3 regions of the Hwanghaeella sp. 1Z406 genome follow, and region 2 is predicted to be linked to each of the others. Evidence: predicted binding sites of a transcription regulator. Region 2 holds the regulator's gene; each other region holds the start of a gene.

Region 1 (5,820 bases), on a different contig from region 2:
CCGGTACGGCATCCCTTGTGCTGCGGTCCCGTGGGGGTGGACAGATCGGCAATGTGGGCCGTCTGCGGCGCTATATTCGGCAGGCCTTTGGTCAGCCTGGCCTGTTGAACGGACAGATTGTCCTGGCACCGGACGGGCTGAGCACAAATCTGAGATTGCAGGGGAATGATGGGGTATTTGCCGAAGGGCAGGCCAGACTGTCCCTCGGACTGGAAACCCTGAATGCCTCCATGAAAGTCAACAACCCGAAGGAGACCGGGGCCCTGTTATCGCTTACTGCCACTGGGGAAGTCGGTGCCCCCAGTGTGCGCCTGAAAGGATCATGGCTGCGCGCCCAGTGATGGGTCGGCCTCTACATCATTGGGCGACGCCCGGCGGTGGGGGCTTGATTGCATCCATGTCGCAAGGCGCTCCGCCTGGCCCAGCGCTTTGTCCAGGGCTTTCATCGTCTTTGCCAGGTCGTCGCTGTCATCCTTTTCCCAGATCCGCAGGCAGTGCAGCCAGACGACACACAAGCCTTTAATCCGCATGGCCCCGCGCAGTCCGTCGGCGGACGTTCCTGCAGCCTCAAGATACCAGCCCAATGCCGTCATGCCATGGGGGGCAAGGCATAGCAGGGCAGCGGGGTCTCGTCCCACGTCCTGCAGTATCGCCCGCAGGGCGGGGCGATAGGGGGTCAGCGCATCGAAGCGCCGCATTAACAGGTCGAACAGACGGTCGCGCACGGTCTCCTCTGGTCCGAAACCGGCATCCTCGCCCAGGACATCTGCGTCCAGGCGGCGCAGGAACAGTTTCAGGATATCCAGCTTATTGGCGACACGTTGGCGCAATGCGCCCAAATCCATCTCGGCGCGGTCTGCGATGTCCTGCAATCGAACGGCCGCATAGCCGCGTTCTGAAAACAGCGCCATTGCCGCCTCAATAAGGGCAGCGTCCAAGTCTCTTTCCGTTTTCTGTACCATGCCGATCTTTCCTGGTTTCATTGCTTGAAGTGGGGCCTGTTGTCTGTGAAGGCAAGGGTTCGATTTTCATTACAAATTGTGACAAACCCTGTGCTAGTGTGGTGCGCGGTTATTTGGGATCGACTAGGACGCTGTTTGCGGTGCTCCGGTTAGGAGCGTTTCGCGAAGCGATGCCGGGCATCGCAAGCGGAAGGCGACGCGGCCCGAAGCGCCGCAAACAGCGCCTTTGGTCCCTTTATCGGCCCGTCGGACGGCGTCGAGAGCGTTTGACGATGAACCACATCGCCTGCACGCTCTCTTCTAGCCGACAGGCCGATAAAGGGATCCTGGTGATTCCAAATAACCGCGCACCACACTAGGGTCTCGCGCATGAAAATATTCAAAGCGCAGGATTATAAGGAAACACCATGGAAAAATGGTGGCGGGATCACGCGGGAAATCGCCCTTAAGGAAGATGAGGACGGTTTTTTGTGGCGGCTGAGCATTGCCGACGTCCGCACGGACGGCCCGTTTTCCAGCTTTCCGGACCGGCATCGGATTTTAACCGTGGTTGCAGGTATCGGGATGCGGCTGAAAGATCGCCAGACAGGCGCTGTGATTGAGGCATTGCCCCAAAGGCCGATTGATTTTCGCGGCGATCAGGGAATCGACAGTGAATTGCTGGCAGGTCCCATCCAGGATTTCAACGTTATGTTCGATCCCCTGCGCGTGAAGGCGGAGGTCCGGGTTCTGCGCGATGATACGGCGCTGTCACCGCCCGAAGGTCTGAATGCGGTATATTGTCTTTCCGGGGCAGGGAAACTGGATCAGCAGGAGATACGCGCCGGGGAAACCGCAATTTGGGATACGGGGCCTGGCCTGGCGCTGGCGGTGCCGGGTGACACAGCGATACTTTCCATCCACCTCGCCATCGTCGGATAAGAAAAAGGGCGGCGCTCCCGCAGGAGGCCGCCCTTTCTGATCTCAGCGCGGGGCTGAGCGGGGATGGTTACATCATGCCGCCCATGCCACCCATGCCGCCCATGCCACCCATATCGGGCATGCCGCCGCCGCCTTCGCCCTTCGGCTCGGGCTTATCGGCGATCATGGCCTCTGTGGTGATCAACAGGCCAGCAACAGAGCCCGCATCCTGCAGGGCACAGCGTACGACCTTCGCAGGGTCGATCACGCCGTCCTTGATCAGGTTCACGAATTCACCGGTCTGGGCGTTATAGCCCCATTCGGTATCCTTCGATTCCAGCAGTTTGCCGACGATCACGGCACCATCTGCACCCGCGTTGTCAACAATTTGACGGGCCGGGGCGGTCAGGGCCTTGCGGATGATTTCAACGCCAACCTTCTGATCGTCATTGGTGACCTTCAGGCCATCCAAGGCTTTCAGACCGTACAGAAGCGCGACGCCGCCACCAGGGACGATGCCTTCTTCGACGGCTGCGCGGGTTGCGTGCAGCGCGTCGTCGACGCGGTCTTTCTTCTCTTTCACTTCGACTTCAGTTGCACCACCAACACGGATCACGGCAACACCGCCAGCCAATTTGGCCAGACGTTCCTGCAGTTTTTCACGATCGTAGTCGGAGGTGGTGTTTTCGATCTGCTGTTTGATCTGGGCAACGCGGGCACTGATTTCCTTCTTCTTGCCAGCGCCATCGACAATGGTGGTCTCATCCTTGGAGATGGAGACATTCTTCGCCGTACCCAGCATGTCCAGCGTCACAGCTTCCAGTTTGATGCCGACATCTTCGGAGATCACGGTACCACCGGTCAGGACCGCGATGTCTTCCAGCATTGCCTTGCGACGGTCGCCGAAGCCTGGGGCCTTCACAGCAGCAACCTTCAGGCCACCGCGCAGCTTGTTCACGACCAGGGTCGCCAGGGCTTCGCCTTCGACATCTTCAGAGATGATCAACAACGGCTTACCGCTTTGCACGACCTGTTCCAGCACCGGCAGCATGGCCTGCAGGTTGGACAGTTTCTTTTCGTGCAGCAGGATGTAGGGGGATTCCAGTTCCACCTGCATACGCTCGTTATCGGTCACGAAATACGGGGACAGATAGCCACGGTCGAACTGCATGCCTTCGACGACGCTGAGCTCGGTATCCAGTGACTTGGCTTCTTCAACCGTGATCACGCCTTCATTGCCGACCTTTTCCATGGCTTTGGCGATCATCTCGCCGACGTCCTTGTCGCCATTGGCGGAAATTGTGCCGACCTGGGCAACTTCGCTGTTCTGTTTGATCTTGCGAGCGCGCTTGGCGATGTCGGCGGTAACTGCTTCGACAGCCAGATCAATGCCGCGTTTCAGATCCATCGGGTTCATGCCCGCAGCAACAGCTTTCGCGCCTTCGCGGACGATGGCCTGGGCCAGAACCGTCGCGGTGGTGGTGCCGTCGCCTGCCAGATCATTGGTCTTGCTGGCAACTTCTTTCAGCATCTGGGCGCCCATATTTTCGAACTTGTCTTTCAGTTCGATTTCCTTGGCAACCGTGACGCCGTCCTTGGTGATGCGCGGCGCGCCGAAAGATTTGTCGATGACCACGTTGCGGCCCTTGGGACCCAGGGTCACCTTGACCGCATTGGCCAGAATGTCGACGCCTTTGAGCATCCGCTCACGGGCATCAGAACTGAATTTTACATCTTTAGCTGACATAGTCGCTACTCCATTTGTCGTGTTTTAATGTGGCAGTAACGGGATTATGGAAGACCCCGAAAAGGCAGCCTTCGCTTTTAAGCGGCTTTCTTGGACGCAGCCTTCGTTTCAATCACGCCCAGAATGTCACTTTCCTTCATGATCAACAGGTCTTCCCCGTCGATCTTTACTTCCGTACCGGACCATTTTCCGAACAACACCTGGTCGCCCGCCTTCACATCCAGGGTACGGACGCTGCCGTCTTCCTGAATCTGGCCATTACCAACGGCAATGACTTCGCCTTGCATCGGCTTTTCCTTGGCGGTTTCGGGGATGATGATGCCCCCAGCGGTTTTGGTGTCTTCTTCTACGCGGCGCACAACAACGCGGTCGTGCAGGGGACGGAATGCCATGATTGAACCTCCTCAATTTTAGACAAAGGTTTGTCACGCTGTAATTAAGGTTGGCACTCTTGGCATGAGAGTGCCAACCCTCGTCCGGTGGATGTATTAAAATCGGTCAAAATTTTCAAGAGGGAGTTTTGATTTTTATCAGCGCTCTCGGTTAATTGCTGCTAATGCACTGAATTATAACATTTTTATTGCAGTGCAAAGAAAATCAGTGGCAGACTTTCACCTCAAGGGATGCGTCTGTGACCACTGAGAATCGACCCGACGATTGGTCCTGGGCGCTCTCCGCAATGTGTTGCTCTTGCTGTTAAGGAGATTGTTTATGACTCAGTCTTTTTCAACCCCTCGTTCCTCGGCTTATGACGCATCAGAGGTGCCACAGGATGGCCTGTCACAACAGTTAAAGGGCTATCGTCTCGCCACAGCAGAGATTATCTATCACATGCCGGACCACCCTGCAGTTTTGCAATCCTTTCTGTGGCAACACCTGGATATCGCCCCTAAATATCCGGAATTACATAAATTCCTGGATTTCTGGGTAGAGGAAATAGAAGGTTCGCTACATTCTGTCCATGTGGCGCGGTATGATCTGGTGACACCGGGCAACAGCCGGCATGTCGATGCCTGGATGCGGTTGCACTGAATGTGCTCTAAAGGGTGAGTGGTTCCGTCACCATGCGGCCGTCTTGATAGATGCTGAGCACGTGCTGGGTTGGGACGGCGGTCCAGCGGGCGCGGTCGGTGTCCAAAGGTTCTGATACAACGGTTAACGCGCCTGAGCCTGAACCTGTATGGTACAGGGTCGGCGCATGGGGATCGCTGGAATAGCGGAAGGCGATCAATCGAGTGCCGTCGGACAGGGCGGCGGTGAAGCGCAAGGGGTCTTCGACCTCTGCGGCGATCATTTCCCGTTCCACTAAAGACAGGCTCTCTCGCATCGCGCTGATCGGGTCGTCGTCCAATCCAAGGGACAAGGCCAGCAGAAAAATCAATTCGGAATCCGTGGTGCCCTGGCGACCGCAATACAGCGAATCCGGTAGCATCTGCTCCAGTTTGCGCCGGATCTTCGCATAGCCGCCGATCTGACCATTATGCATGAACAGCCATCGTCCATGGGTGAAGGGGTGGCAGTTGGACCGCGTCGTCGATGTACCTGTGGACGCCCGGACATGGGCAAAGAACAGGCGGGACCGAATCTGTGCGGAGAGATGCTTTAAGTTATCATCGTTCCAGGCGGGCAGGATTTCGCGGTACAGGCCCGGCTCTGGCCGCTCCCCATACCAGCCGATGCCAAAGCCATCACCATTGGTTTCGGATTTCGCCTCGGCTGCATGCAGGCTTTGATGAATCAGGGAATGATCCGGTTTGGTGACCAGTTCTTCCATGAACAGGGGTGGACCCCAATAGGCAAGCCATCGGCACATAACAAACGACCACAGTCTTCATTCGCGGTTACGATGGGTTCAATACAGCCTGCGTTGCCCTATTCTGCAAGGCTCTAGCTCAGCAAGCGTTGCTCAAACGGATATCTGGTCAGATTTTCAAATCCGGTCTCGGTGATCACCACCTGGTCTTCCAGCTTCACACCACAGGTGCCGCCGACTTCGCCGACATAGGCCTCTACACACACGCACATGCCAGGCTCTAACATGCCATCATAGCCAGTCGATTCCCAGTCTTCCGGATACATCACGGCGGGATATTCGTCGCACAGACCAACGCCGTGATACATGACGCTATAGCGCCGGGCGCGGAATTTCTCCGGCAGGGGTTTGGCGCCTTGCATCAATTCCTTGAAGGACGCGCCGGGTTTCAGCAGCTG
Region 2 (5,820 bases):
CGCGCATTGGATTTGAACACGGTGTTGCCAAGCGTTACCTGACCATCACCCGCAATCACCACATGCCCGCCCTTGCGGACCGACAGAATGGTGGTGCCATGAAAAACCGGCCCAGCGCCGGCAGAGGGGGAGTTGTTATCTGACATGCCCCCGATATGGGCGGTCCGCCCGCATGCGTCAACTGCGAAAATCTTTCGCCCGTGTATTTGAAATACAGCGATTGATGACCCCGTTGCTTTAACTTGATGCAGGCGTTTGTTTGATATTCAAGAACTTCAAAGCATCGTCGATAGGAATAAAGAAATTTACATCATCAGCATCTAACTGTTCCAAGACAGTAATCCCAATAACATTCCCATCCTTATCAAACATCGGGCCACCGCTGTTGCCGCCTGTAATCGCGACATCGGATTGAATGTACAGCAGGGGGGTAGCCCCGGACGCATAGGAGAATTTTCTGAGGGCACTGATCGAACCCCGCGTGACGGTTGAATACAGTTCTTCATCTGCGGGACTGCCGACAACGACGGCTTCGGTCGCAATACCGGGCAGTTCCAGATTCATCGGTAAGGCGCGAAGACCCCGAAGCGGAATTTTCAACAGCGCGACATCCCGCCCTTCATGTCGACGGATAACCGCAGCATCAATTTCCACCCCATTTTCAAACCGGACCAGAACAGTATCAAAATCCCCAACGACATGCTGGTTCGACAGAATGTAACCATCTTCACTGATGACAAATCCCGAACCATGCCCCCCACCTGCGCGGATAGTCACAACGGATGGGAGAATGCGACGAACATGATCTTCAAAGGGCTGCGTCGAAAGAGAAATTTCCGGGATATATATAGCCTCATCGGTCAAAGGAACCGAGGCAACGACATCGGATCTTACGGTTTCTTTTGACAGCGCCTTTATGAAATCCTTATTGGATCCCAGTGATTCGGTAGCCGCACTGAAAGCGCCGATAATAGCCTCCAACATGCCAGTTCTCGAAGATTTTCTGACCTTGAAATATCCCGTTGTTGTGATTCTGTTTTTTTCCTGGCGCATGGTGGTATTGAATATCGTCCATTCAACTTCCATAAACATTTCACCAGCATATCGATCTTGTGGGTATCCATACCAAAAATCATGATCCTCACAGAAATTGCCGCTCATATCCTTTATGCGGGCACCAATCGCGAATTCAGCACGCCCACGTTCGTCGCTGTAATCGAATAAATTGGTTGGATCGCCAACAACATCAAATCCCTGAGACTTCATCACCTCAAAAAAGGCCATGTGCATCTCATCATTCCAACCGGACAGATGCCTTGATCCATTATTCAATGTAAGCGTAACTTCCCCTGTATAGGAATAATTGCATAAAGACGAACTGATACCTGGCACGCCTTCGGCCGGAAAATGGGCAATAACGGACCCAAACCTCATGCCTGAAACGGCACCCTGAAAGGCAAAAGGAACAATGTCGGAGGTGTTGAATTCAACGGGTTCTGGCTGAACGACGGTTGGAACTTCCATGCGCGCAGTCGTGTTGCACCCAGAAACAAGAACAGCGATCACAATCGCTGACAAAAGAACACGCATTTCAAACCCTCCACCTTTCCCAATGAGGGAAACATAGAGGGTTCAAATGGGGATCGTCAATTGTGTAATTGAATTTATTTCACGCGCAGATTTTACGCCGTCGTATCGACTTTGTCGGTGTCGTCTGGCGGGCTGGTGGCATCGGCCTTGGCGACCAGGACCATGGCGGGGCGTAACAGGCGGTCGTGCAGTTTATAGCCGTGCTGCAGCACCTGGACGACCGTTCCGGCGGGTTTACCGGTATCGGGCACTTCCTGGATTGCCTGATGTTCCGCATAGTTGAATTTCTGATCCAGCGGGTCGAGCTTCTGGATGTGATGCTTGGAGAAGGCATCCAGCAGCATCTTTTCGGTCATTTCCACGCCGACCATCAGGTTTTTCAACACGTCATTTTCCGCGCGCGCTTCTTCCGGCACGGAATCCAGCGCGCGGCGCAGATTATCGACGACCGGCAGCAGCTCCTTTGCCAGGCCGGATGATGCGAATTTCATTGTTTCGCTGCGTTCCTTATCGGCGCGGCGTCGGACATTCTCCGCCTCTGCCACGGCCCGCAGGGCGCGATCCTTCATGGCGGCCAGCTCTGATTTCAGCGCCGTTACTTCGTCGTTATCTTCCGCGGGTGTCTTGGCCTTTTTTGCCGCCTCGTCACCCTTTGCAGACGTGTCGGGTTTCGGCGCTGGCTCTGCAGGGGTCTGATCCTCTGTCACGGGGGTCTCTGGAACGGAATTCTCCGAGACGGGTGCTTCGTCATTGGCTGTCTTCTTTGGATCGGTCATTGTCTGCCTGTCACTTTCGTTTCACGTCATATGTCAACGGCCTGCGCCCGCGAATATCGGGGGCGTAGCCTATTCCAGGGTTTGTCTCAAGTCCGGTTTGCACTCACCAGGCGTCCAACCACCTTGGCGGTGTAATCAACCATGGGGATAATGCGGGCATAATTCATGCGCGTCGGGCCCAGGACGCCGATCGCACCGACAATTTTTTCCTTGCCGCCATTTGCGCCCGCACCATTGCCATAGGGCGCGACAATCATGGAACAGCCCGCCAGGGAAAAGAGTTCGTTTTCGGCCCCTATGAAGATCTGAACACCCTGGGCGCCATCGGCGGCATCCAGCATGCGCCACAGGTTTTCTTTCGCCTCAAGCGCCGTGAATAGGGCGCGTATCCGTTCCAAATCCGCCATCGCGGTCACATCGGTCAACAGGTTCGATTGACCAGACACGATCAGCACCCCATCGCCAGAGGCAACATCGGACCATGTTGCCAGACCGGCTTCGACAACTTTCGCTGTCAGGGTGTCAATCTGGCTTTTGTCACGGCTGATTTCATCGGCAATGGCGCTGCGGGCATCGGCGATTGATTGCCCGACCAAACGGGCCGTCAAATAATTCGCAGCCTCTATCAAGGCAGAGGGCGGCAGGCCCAAGGGCAGTTCAATCAGGCGGTTTTCCACCATGCCGCTGGCGGTCACCATGACAACCAGGGCCCGCCCAGGACCCAGGGGTACGAATTCGATGTGTTTTAATTCCCCTTCAGCCTTGGGGGCCATGACCAATCCTGCACAGCGGCTCAGGCCCGACATCAGGCTGGAGGCTTCCTCCAACACCTGGGTGACCGAACGACCGGCGGTCTGGCACTGCCCTTCGATGGCTTCCCGATCTGTGGGGTTCAGTTGACCGGATTGTAACAGCCCATCGACGAACAGCCGAACCCCCATATCGGTTGGCAGACGCCCGGCAGAGGTATGCGGCGCATATAGCAGCCCGGCATCCTCTAAATCCGCCATGGCGTTGCGGATTGTTGCTGCTGATAGTCCCTGATTGAGACGTTGCGACAGGGTGCGCGAGCCAATGGGTCCGCCCGTCTCGACATAAGCCTCGACGACCAAACGCAAAATGTCTCTGGACCGTTCGTTTAATTCTGTGATCATAGCATTCAGTATGTAGGCAGTTGCCAGCCCAGCGTCAATTGCTCCTGTCATCCCAGCAGATCATTGTCTTTATGCCTTCTAAGCTGGACGGGACCGGTCTGAGCCGGTAAAGCGATTAACCATAATTGTTAAACAAAAGTAAGGAATATGTATGCGCCCCTCCGGTAGAGCCCAGGATCAGTTGCGAGACATCGTGCTGGAAACCGATGTTTCACGCTATGCAGAAGGGTCTTGCTTGGCGAAATTCGGTAACACCCATGTACTGTGCACAGCCTCTGTCGAAGATGGGGTTCCATCCTTTCTGCGCAATTCCGGCAAGGGCTGGGTGACGGCGGAATATGGCATGCTGCCACGGTCCACCCACAGCCGCATGGATCGCAAGCGCACCGCCGATAGTGGACGCAGCCAGGAAATTTCGCGCCTGATCGGGCGGTCTTTGCGGGCGGTGGTTGATATGAAAAAGCTGGGTGAACGTCAGATCCGAATCGATTGTGACGTTATTCAGGCCGATGGTGGCACCCGCACGGCGGCAATTACCGGCGGCTATGTTGCGTTGGCGCTGGCGATCAATCACATGACCAAACTGGGCGCCCTGACGGCCAGCCCGTTGAAAGGGTCAATTGCGGCGATCTCCTGTGGTTTGTATCAGGGAGAGGCCGTTCTGGATTTAGATTATGATGAAGACTCCACCGCCCAGGCAGATGCGAATTTTGTCCTGACAGGCACTGGTGGCGTTGTTGAGGTTCAGGGTACAGCAGAGGGCGAACCCTTTAGTGAGGCGCAATTTTTAGCCCTGATGAAACTGGCGCAGAGTGGTTGTGCGACCTTGACCAAAGCGCAAAATATCGCGCTTGGGGTGGAATAGGAGCAACGGTCGATGGCGCGGCGGTTCGATGGTGATCGGCTGGTAATTGCCAGTCATAATCAAGGCAAGGTCCGCGAAATCGCGGATCTATTGCGCCCATTCCAGGTGCAGGTCTTCTCTGCTGCTGAAATGGATCTGCCTGAGCCAGAGGAAACCGGCTATACTTTTCTGGCCAATGCGGAACTAAAAGCCCGCGCCGCAGCGACAGGCGCGAATATGCCGGCCCTGGCGGATGATTCTGGCCTTGCCGTTAAGGCATTGGACGGCGCGCCTGGAATCTATTCCGCCCGATGGGGGGGTAAGAATAAGAATTTCGATCTGGCGATGAACCGCGTCCATCGCGCCTTAATTGGCAAATCCGATAAATCAGCAGCCTTTATCTGCGCATTGGCTTTAGCCTGGCCCGACGGGCATATCGAAGCGTTTGAAGGTCGTGTCGAAGGGCATATTGTGGAGCCAGGCCGGGGTGATAACGGGTTTGGCTATGATGCAATTTTTCAAGCCGATGGCGAAGATCTGACCTTTGGGGAGATGGACCCAGAGGCAAAACATGCGATCAGCCACCGCGCCGATGCGTTTGATCAACTGGTCGCAGCCTGTTTTACCAAATGACCGAATTGCCGACCCCGCTGGCGCTGTATATCCACTGGCCCTTCTGCAAGGCGAAATGCCCGTATTGCGATTTCAACAGCCATGTGCGTGACGGCATTGATCAACCGCGCTGGCGCGCCGCTTTGTTGCGGGAATTGGAGACCGCGCTGGTCGGCCTGGAGGACCGTCCACTGGGATCGATCTTCTTTGGCGGGGGCACACCATCGCTGATGGACCCGGATACGACCGCTGCCCTGATTTCCCGCGCCACAGAGATCCTGACCCCGACCGAAACTTTGGAAGTGACATTGGAAGCCAATCCGACATCGGTGGAGGCGGATCGGTTCGCCGCCTATCGTCAGGCCGGGGTCAATCGTGTGTCTTTGGGTATTCAGGCCCTGGACGATGCGTCGTTGAAATTCCTGGGGCGTGAACATTCGGCCCGCGAAGCGATTGCCGCGATTGATCTGGCGCGCGCGCATTTCCCTCGATTGTCCTTTGACCTGATCTATGCCCGGCAGGGTCAGACGCCAGACGCCTGGGCCAGTGAGTTGAGCCGCGCCATCGACCTGACGGCGGATCATCTGTCGTTGTATCAATTGACCATCGAGCCTGGCACACGCTTTTTCACGCGCGAGAAGCTGGGCGAAGCCCTGACGGTTGAAGAAGAGATAGGGGCGGCCTTGTATGAGGCGACACAGGATCGTCTTGGCGCCCTGGGCCTGCCTGCCTATGAGATTTCCAACCATGCGCGCCCTGGCGCTGAAAGCCGTCATAATCTGGCTTATTGGCGGTATCAGGACTATGTCGGGATCGGGCCTGGTGCCCATGGTCGTGAAACCCG
Region 3 (5,820 bases), on a different contig from region 2:
GTCATGTTCGGGGATCGGTGGGAAGAAGCGCGCGACATCTTTTATGCGGAATTCGAAGCCATCCATATGCAGGCGCTTGTTGCGGCCCCTGGCGCAGCGTCTTTTCTGCACGCCGTTCATACAAAGGGCATTCCACAGGCTGTGATTTCCAACAAGCAGGGGCGGTTCCTTCGCAAAGAAGCTGCGCATCTGGACTGGGATGTGTATTTTCACGCACTGGTGGGGGCAGGGGATGCGGCACGCGACAAGCCATCCCCGGAACCGGTTTCCATGGCGTTACAGGGATTGCGCGATGCAGGCGGCGATTTACAGCCCGGACCGGATATCTACTTCATCGGTGATTCTGGTGTGGATATGCAAATTGCCCATGCAACAGGGCTGACGCCAATCCTTATTCATGCCGATCCGGACCTGGATGGGGAATATGCGGATTGCCGGCCTGCGCGAATATTTGGCCATTTGGACGCACTGCACGCTTTTTTGGCGACGGATCGTTCCTATATCTGATAGTGTGCGTTAAATCTGGTGGGGACCAAGATCCTGCCACACAAATACGACAACTCTTAAACCCGGGCTTTTTCAGGGTTTAAGAGCGTATTCTTGTGGAAAGTCCCCGATGATAGAATAACTTAGACTGCGCGTTTGTGCTAATAACAACAAAGTTGCAAGGAAAGGGGGCATTTATGTCGTCCGACAAGAACCAGAACCTCCAGGATACGTTTTTAAATCATCTCCGGAAGAACAAAGCTCCGGTCACGGTGTTCCTCGTCAATGGCGTAAAGCTGCAGGGCATCGTTACATGGTTTGATAACTTCTGCGTGCTTTTGCGCCGGGATGCGCATTCACAGCTGGTGTATAAGCATGCGATTTCAACCGTCATGCCGGCGACGCCGGTGCAATTATTCGAGCCATCCGAAACGGATGGTGTCGAGGAAAGCTAAGCGGATTTGACTGAAAAGCTTCAAGACTCTGGTGAGTGGGGCTGGTCGGAGACCGGCGCCCGCCGCGCCGCTGTGCTGTATCCCGAAATACCGGGCGTGACATTGAAACGCCGGAACCCGGACGCACGTCTGGAAGAAGCGATCGGCCTTGCCCGGGCGATTGAACTGGACGTTGTTCATGCGGAACATGTGCGCCTGAACAAGCCGGTTCCGGCCACATTGCTGGGCGGTGGTCTGGTTGAGCGTTTGCATGGTTTGTGTGCCGCGCTTGAGGTTGAATTGCTGATCGTGGATGCCTCGCTTAGCCCGGTTCAACAGCGCAACCTGGAACGCGCCCTGGAAACAAAGGTCATTGATCGTACTGGGCTTATCCTTGAGATCTTTGGAGCACGGGCGCGGACCCATGAGGGGCGCTTACAGGTTGAACTGGCGGCGCTGACCTTCCAGCGGTCCCGGCTGGTGCGCAGTTGGACGCACTTGGAGCGGCAGCGGGGTGGTCTGGGCTTTATCGGGGGACCTGGGGAAAGCCAGATTGAGCTTGATAGACGTTTAATTGATGAGCGAATTGTCCGCCTGAAGAAAGAATTGGAGCAGGTGGCCAGAACCCGCGGGCTGCACCGTAAGGCGCGGGAAAAGGTGCCTTATCCGGTTGTCTCTCTGGTTGGTTACACCAATGCCGGGAAATCCACCCTGTTCAATCGGTTAACTGATTCCGCTGTCATGGCGAAGGATATGCTGTTTGCGACCCTGGACCCAACCATGCGCAAGGTGGTTCTGCCATCGGGCCGCACCGCGATCCTGTCTGATACGGTGGGATTTATCTCTGACCTGCCAACGGATCTGATTGCGGCTTTCCGGGCGACATTGGAAGAAGTGCGCTCTGCCCAAGTGCTGGTGCATGTCCGTGATATCGCCGCCCTGGATACTGATGTCGAAAAGGCCGATGTTGAGAAAGTTCTAGGCTCTTTGGATATCGCACCCGATACGGTGGTTATGGAGGCCTGGAACAAGGTTGATACAATGCCAGCCGATATCCGCGCCGCGACGGAACAGCGGGCCGCGCTGATCCGATCCGGGGAAGAGGATGTTGATGCCTTTGCCATCTCTGCCATGGAAGGCACGGGGTTTGATCCCTTGCTGACGGCCATTGATGAGGCCTTGGCGCGGTTCCGCGTTGAAGCAAATGTTGAGATATCAGCCGGTGACGGCGCTGCTATGGCCTGGCTGCATGAAAATGGGGATGTGCTGGACGATTTGACAGATCGGGAAGCTGGAGACGGAACCTCGGTTCTTTTGACCGTGGCCCTGGATCCGACCGATTGGAAGCGGTTTGAACAGCGTTTTGGCTATAAAGCCCTGTCATAAAACTTTCTTTGGCGGTTTCCGGCTTATTTCAGTTCGTCTCCATTGACAATTACACAACAATTCGTATATGCGCTAGCACTCACTAAGGGGGAGTGCTAACAGCGCTTTCTCAGGACAGATTGGGGGCGATGGTTCACATCAGGTGGGCCCGCCTAGACCAGGACGAAGTTTTTGAAGGGGAAATGACCATGAAATTCCGGCCTCTGCACGATCGCGTACTAGTTAAACGCGTTGAGAGCGAGACCAAGACCGCAACAGGCATCATTATTCCTGACACGGCACAAGAAAAGCCGATGCAGGGTAAAGTGATCGCCGCGGGCTCTGGCACGATCAAAGAAGACGGCAGCGTTCGTAAGCTGGACGTCAAAAAGGGCGACACCGTCCTGTTTGGCAAATGGTCCGGCACCGAAGTCAAAATTGACGGCGACGATCTGCTGATCATGAAAGAATCTGACATCATGGGCATCATTGAATAACAGCGCGATGACGGGGCGGGGAAAGGATCCTCGCCTTTTTTATTGCCAGCTGATTATTCAGGCTCAAACCACTATTAAGGAGTCCTACTGCTATGGCAGCCAAGGAAGTTAAATTCGGCACAGACGCACGGGCAAAGATGCTCCGCGGCGTAGACATTTTGGCCGATGCGGTCAAAGTCACACTGGGTCCTAAAGGCCGTAACGTCGTGATCGACAAGGCTTTCGGCGCACCGCGCATCACCAAAGATGGTGTTACGGTCGCGAAAGAAATCGAACTGTCAGACAAGTTCGAAAACATGGGCGCACAGATGGTGCGTGAAGTTGCCAGCAAGACCAATGACATGGCGGGCGACGGCACGACCACTGCAACGGTTCTGGCCCAGGCCATCGTTCGTGAAGGTGCCAAGGCTGTTGCCGCTGGCATGAACCCGATGGATCTGAAGCGCGGTATTGATCTGGCTGTGGATGCGGTTGTCAAAGACATCGCCAAGCGCGCCAAGAAAATCAAAACCAGCTCTGAAGTTGCACAGGTCGGCACGATCTCTGCCAATGGCGACAAAGAAGTTGGCGAAATGATCGCTGCAGCCATGGAAAAGGTCGGCAACGAAGGTGTTATCACCGTCGAAGAAGCCAAAGGCCTGACCACGGAACTGGAAGTTGTCGAAGGCATGCAGTTCGACCGCGGCTACCTGTCTCCTTACTTCGTGACCAATTCTGAAAAGATGGTTGTCGAACTGGAAAACCCAATGATCCTGCTGCACGAGAAGAAACTCTCGAACCTGCAGGCCATGTTGCCCGTTCTGGAACAGGTTGTACAAAGCAGCCGTCCGCTGTTGATCATTGCTGAAGACGTTGAAGGCGAAGCCCTGGCGACCTTGGTTGTGAACAAGCTGCGCGGGGGCCTGAAGGTCGCTGCAGTGAAGGCACCGGGCTTCGGTGACCGTCGTAAAGCCATGTTGGAAGACATCGCCATCCTGACCGGTGGTACGGTGATTTCCGAAGACACCGGCATCAAGCTGGAAAGCGTCACGCTTGCCATGCTGGGCCAGGCCAAGAACGTCACCATCAACAAAGACGAAACCACCATCGTCGATGGCGCCGGGAAGAAGAAAGAAATCGAAGGCCGTTGCTCGCAGATCCGCCAGCAGGTTGAGAACACCTCTTCTGACTATGACCGTGAAAAGCTGCAAGAGCGTCTGGCCAAACTGGCTGGCGGTGTTGCCGTGATCAGCGTCGGCGGTGCGTCCGAAGTTGAAGTGAAAGAAAAGAAAGACCGCGTTGACGACGCCATGCACGCAACCCGTGCCGCTGTCGAAGAAGGCGTTGTCCCAGGCGGTGGGTCGGCTCTGTTGTATGCCACCCACGCCCTGAAGAAGATGGAAGGTGCCAACCATGATCAAACCGTGGGCATCGACATCGTGCGTCGCGCCCTGACGGCTCCTTGCCGCCAGATCGTTGACAATGCCGGTGAAGATGGTGCTGTCATTGTCGGTAAGATGATGGAGTCGAAAGACCACAACTGGGGCTTTGATGCTCAAAACGGCGAATTCTGTGATCTGGTGAAAGCCGGTATCATCGACCCTGCCAAGGTTGTGCGTTCTGCGCTTCAGGATGCTGCCTCGGTTGCTGGCCTGCTGGTCACCACCGAAGCCATGATCGCTGATAAGCCTGAGCCTAAGGGCCAGGGCGGCGGCGGCATGCCCGACATGGGTGGCATGGGTGGCATGGGCGGCATGATGTAAGCATCACGCTGACCTAGCCTACGCCTAAGAAACTAAAGATTGAGGCCGTCGGATCCGTCCGGCGGCCTTTTTCTGTATCAGGCGTCTGGATTGAGTCTTTAATCCTTTGGCGCATCCCATTAGGTTGGCTCCATAACAGTTACAAATGAGGCCCTCTTTATGTCCCGCACATTGATGCTTGATCAGGTTCATGCGCTCAGTAAGGCAGCACTGATCGGGGCAGGGACATTAGAAGAGTCTGCGTCCATTGTGGCTGACAGCATCGTCGATGCGGAGGCCGAGGGCATCCGCGCCGTCGGATTGGCCTATCTGCCTTACTATTGTCAGCATGTCCGCGTTGGAAAGGTTTCAGGCCTTGCGGTGCCGAAGGTGAAGCAGACCGGCAAGGCCGCCCTGATGGCCGATGCGCGCAACGGGTTCTGCCATCCCGCCTATGTGGAGGGGGAGAAGAAATTCTACACCCTTGCCCGAAATTGCGGCATTGCCGGGTTTGGTATTCAGCATTCCTATGCCTCTGGCGTGATCGGTTGGTTCGTGGATCGCATTGCCAAGGCCGGACTGGTTGGATTCTGCTTCACCAATGCCTCGGCATCCATGGCGCCGGCCGGGGGAAATCGTCCGCTGTTTGGCACCAATCCCATTGCCTTTGGCGTGCCCCGTGACGGCAAGCCGCCCCTGGTAATCGATCAATCCTCTACAGCCACATCCCGTGTCAGTATCGCGGCCAAGATGGAAGCGGGGGAGCCGATACCGGAAGGGTGGGGCCTGGATGCGATGGGCAATCCCTGTACCGATGCCAAGACAGTTCTGGGCGAGGGGTCTATGGCCCCGTCTGGCGGCTATAAAGGGGGCGGATTGGCGTTATTGGTGGAAATCATGGCCGCTGGATTGACAGGGGCGAATTGGTCCTTTGAGGCATCGGATTTGGGCAATGATGCCGGTGGCCCGCCGGATATCGGACAATTCTTTATGGCGATTGATCCGACCGCTTTTGGAGGCGCGAATTTTTCCGCCCGGATCGAAACTCTGTTTCAGGCGATGCTGGATCAGGACGGGGTGCGCCTGCCGGGGGACCGGCGCCACGCGCATCGCCTGAAGGCGGCACGGGAAGGGGTCGTGGTTCCAGATAATCTATTTCAGACGTTGCGCGACTATGCCCGCGGAGAGGCCGCGTGACAGCGGCGGCGCGGGTTGATCCGGATAAGGTTCAATCGATCCTGCGGGATGTCGCGGAAAGAATCGTCCTGCCGCGCTTTGATGGGTTGGCAAAGCATGAAATCATCGAAAAGGCCCCCG

The links. The regulator HrcA, encoded in region 2, represses chaperone genes, less so after heat shock. The targets are predictions, from matches to a motif close to GTTAGCACTCNCCNNNGGNGAGTGCTAAC.
Region 1: a site for HrcA is predicted at 4,051-4,079, ahead of groES (co-chaperone GroES). Genes of this name have one in related genera too.
Region 3: a site for HrcA is predicted at 2,378-2,406, ahead of groES (co-chaperone GroES). Genes of this name have one in related genera too.

Annotation. Positions count from the first base shown of each region.
Region 1 covers NZ_JBLZHU010000010.1:105,866-111,685, forward strand. The annotation lists gene ACOSDR_RS17865 (AsmA family protein) at 1-341, shown strand, start outside; gene ACOSDR_RS17870 (TetR family transcriptional regulator) at 321-962, opposite strand; gene ACOSDR_RS17875 (HutD family protein) at 1,332-1,883, shown strand; gene groL (chaperonin GroEL) at 1,951-3,609, opposite strand; gene groES (co-chaperone GroES) at 3,687-4,001, opposite strand; gene ACOSDR_RS17890 (usg protein) at 4,321-4,641, shown strand; gene ACOSDR_RS17895 (class II glutamine amidotransferase) at 4,649-5,422, opposite strand; gene ACOSDR_RS17900 (M24 family metallopeptidase) at 5,497-5,820, opposite strand, start outside.
Region 2 covers NZ_JBLZHU010000002.1:74,443-80,262, reverse strand. The annotation lists gene hslV (ATP-dependent protease subunit HslV) at 1-146, opposite strand, end outside; gene ACOSDR_RS04695 (S1C family serine protease) at 238-1,590, opposite strand; gene grpE (nucleotide exchange factor GrpE) at 1,683-2,366, opposite strand; gene hrcA (heat-inducible transcriptional repressor HrcA) at 2,453-3,571, opposite strand; gene rph (ribonuclease PH) at 3,672-4,385, shown strand; gene rdgB (RdgB/HAM1 family non-canonical purine NTP pyrophosphatase) at 4,398-4,997, shown strand; gene hemW (radical SAM family heme chaperone HemW) at 4,994-5,820, shown strand, end outside.
Region 3 covers NZ_JBLZHU010000006.1:171,212-177,031, forward strand. The annotation lists gene ACOSDR_RS13410 (HAD family hydrolase) at 1-507, shown strand, start outside; gene hfq (RNA chaperone Hfq) at 684-941, shown strand; gene hflX (GTPase HflX) at 948-2,306, shown strand; gene groES (co-chaperone GroES) at 2,495-2,782, shown strand; gene groL (chaperonin GroEL) at 2,875-4,524, shown strand; gene ACOSDR_RS13435 (Ldh family oxidoreductase) at 4,684-5,700, shown strand; gene ACOSDR_RS13440 (inositol monophosphatase family protein) at 5,697-5,820, shown strand, end outside.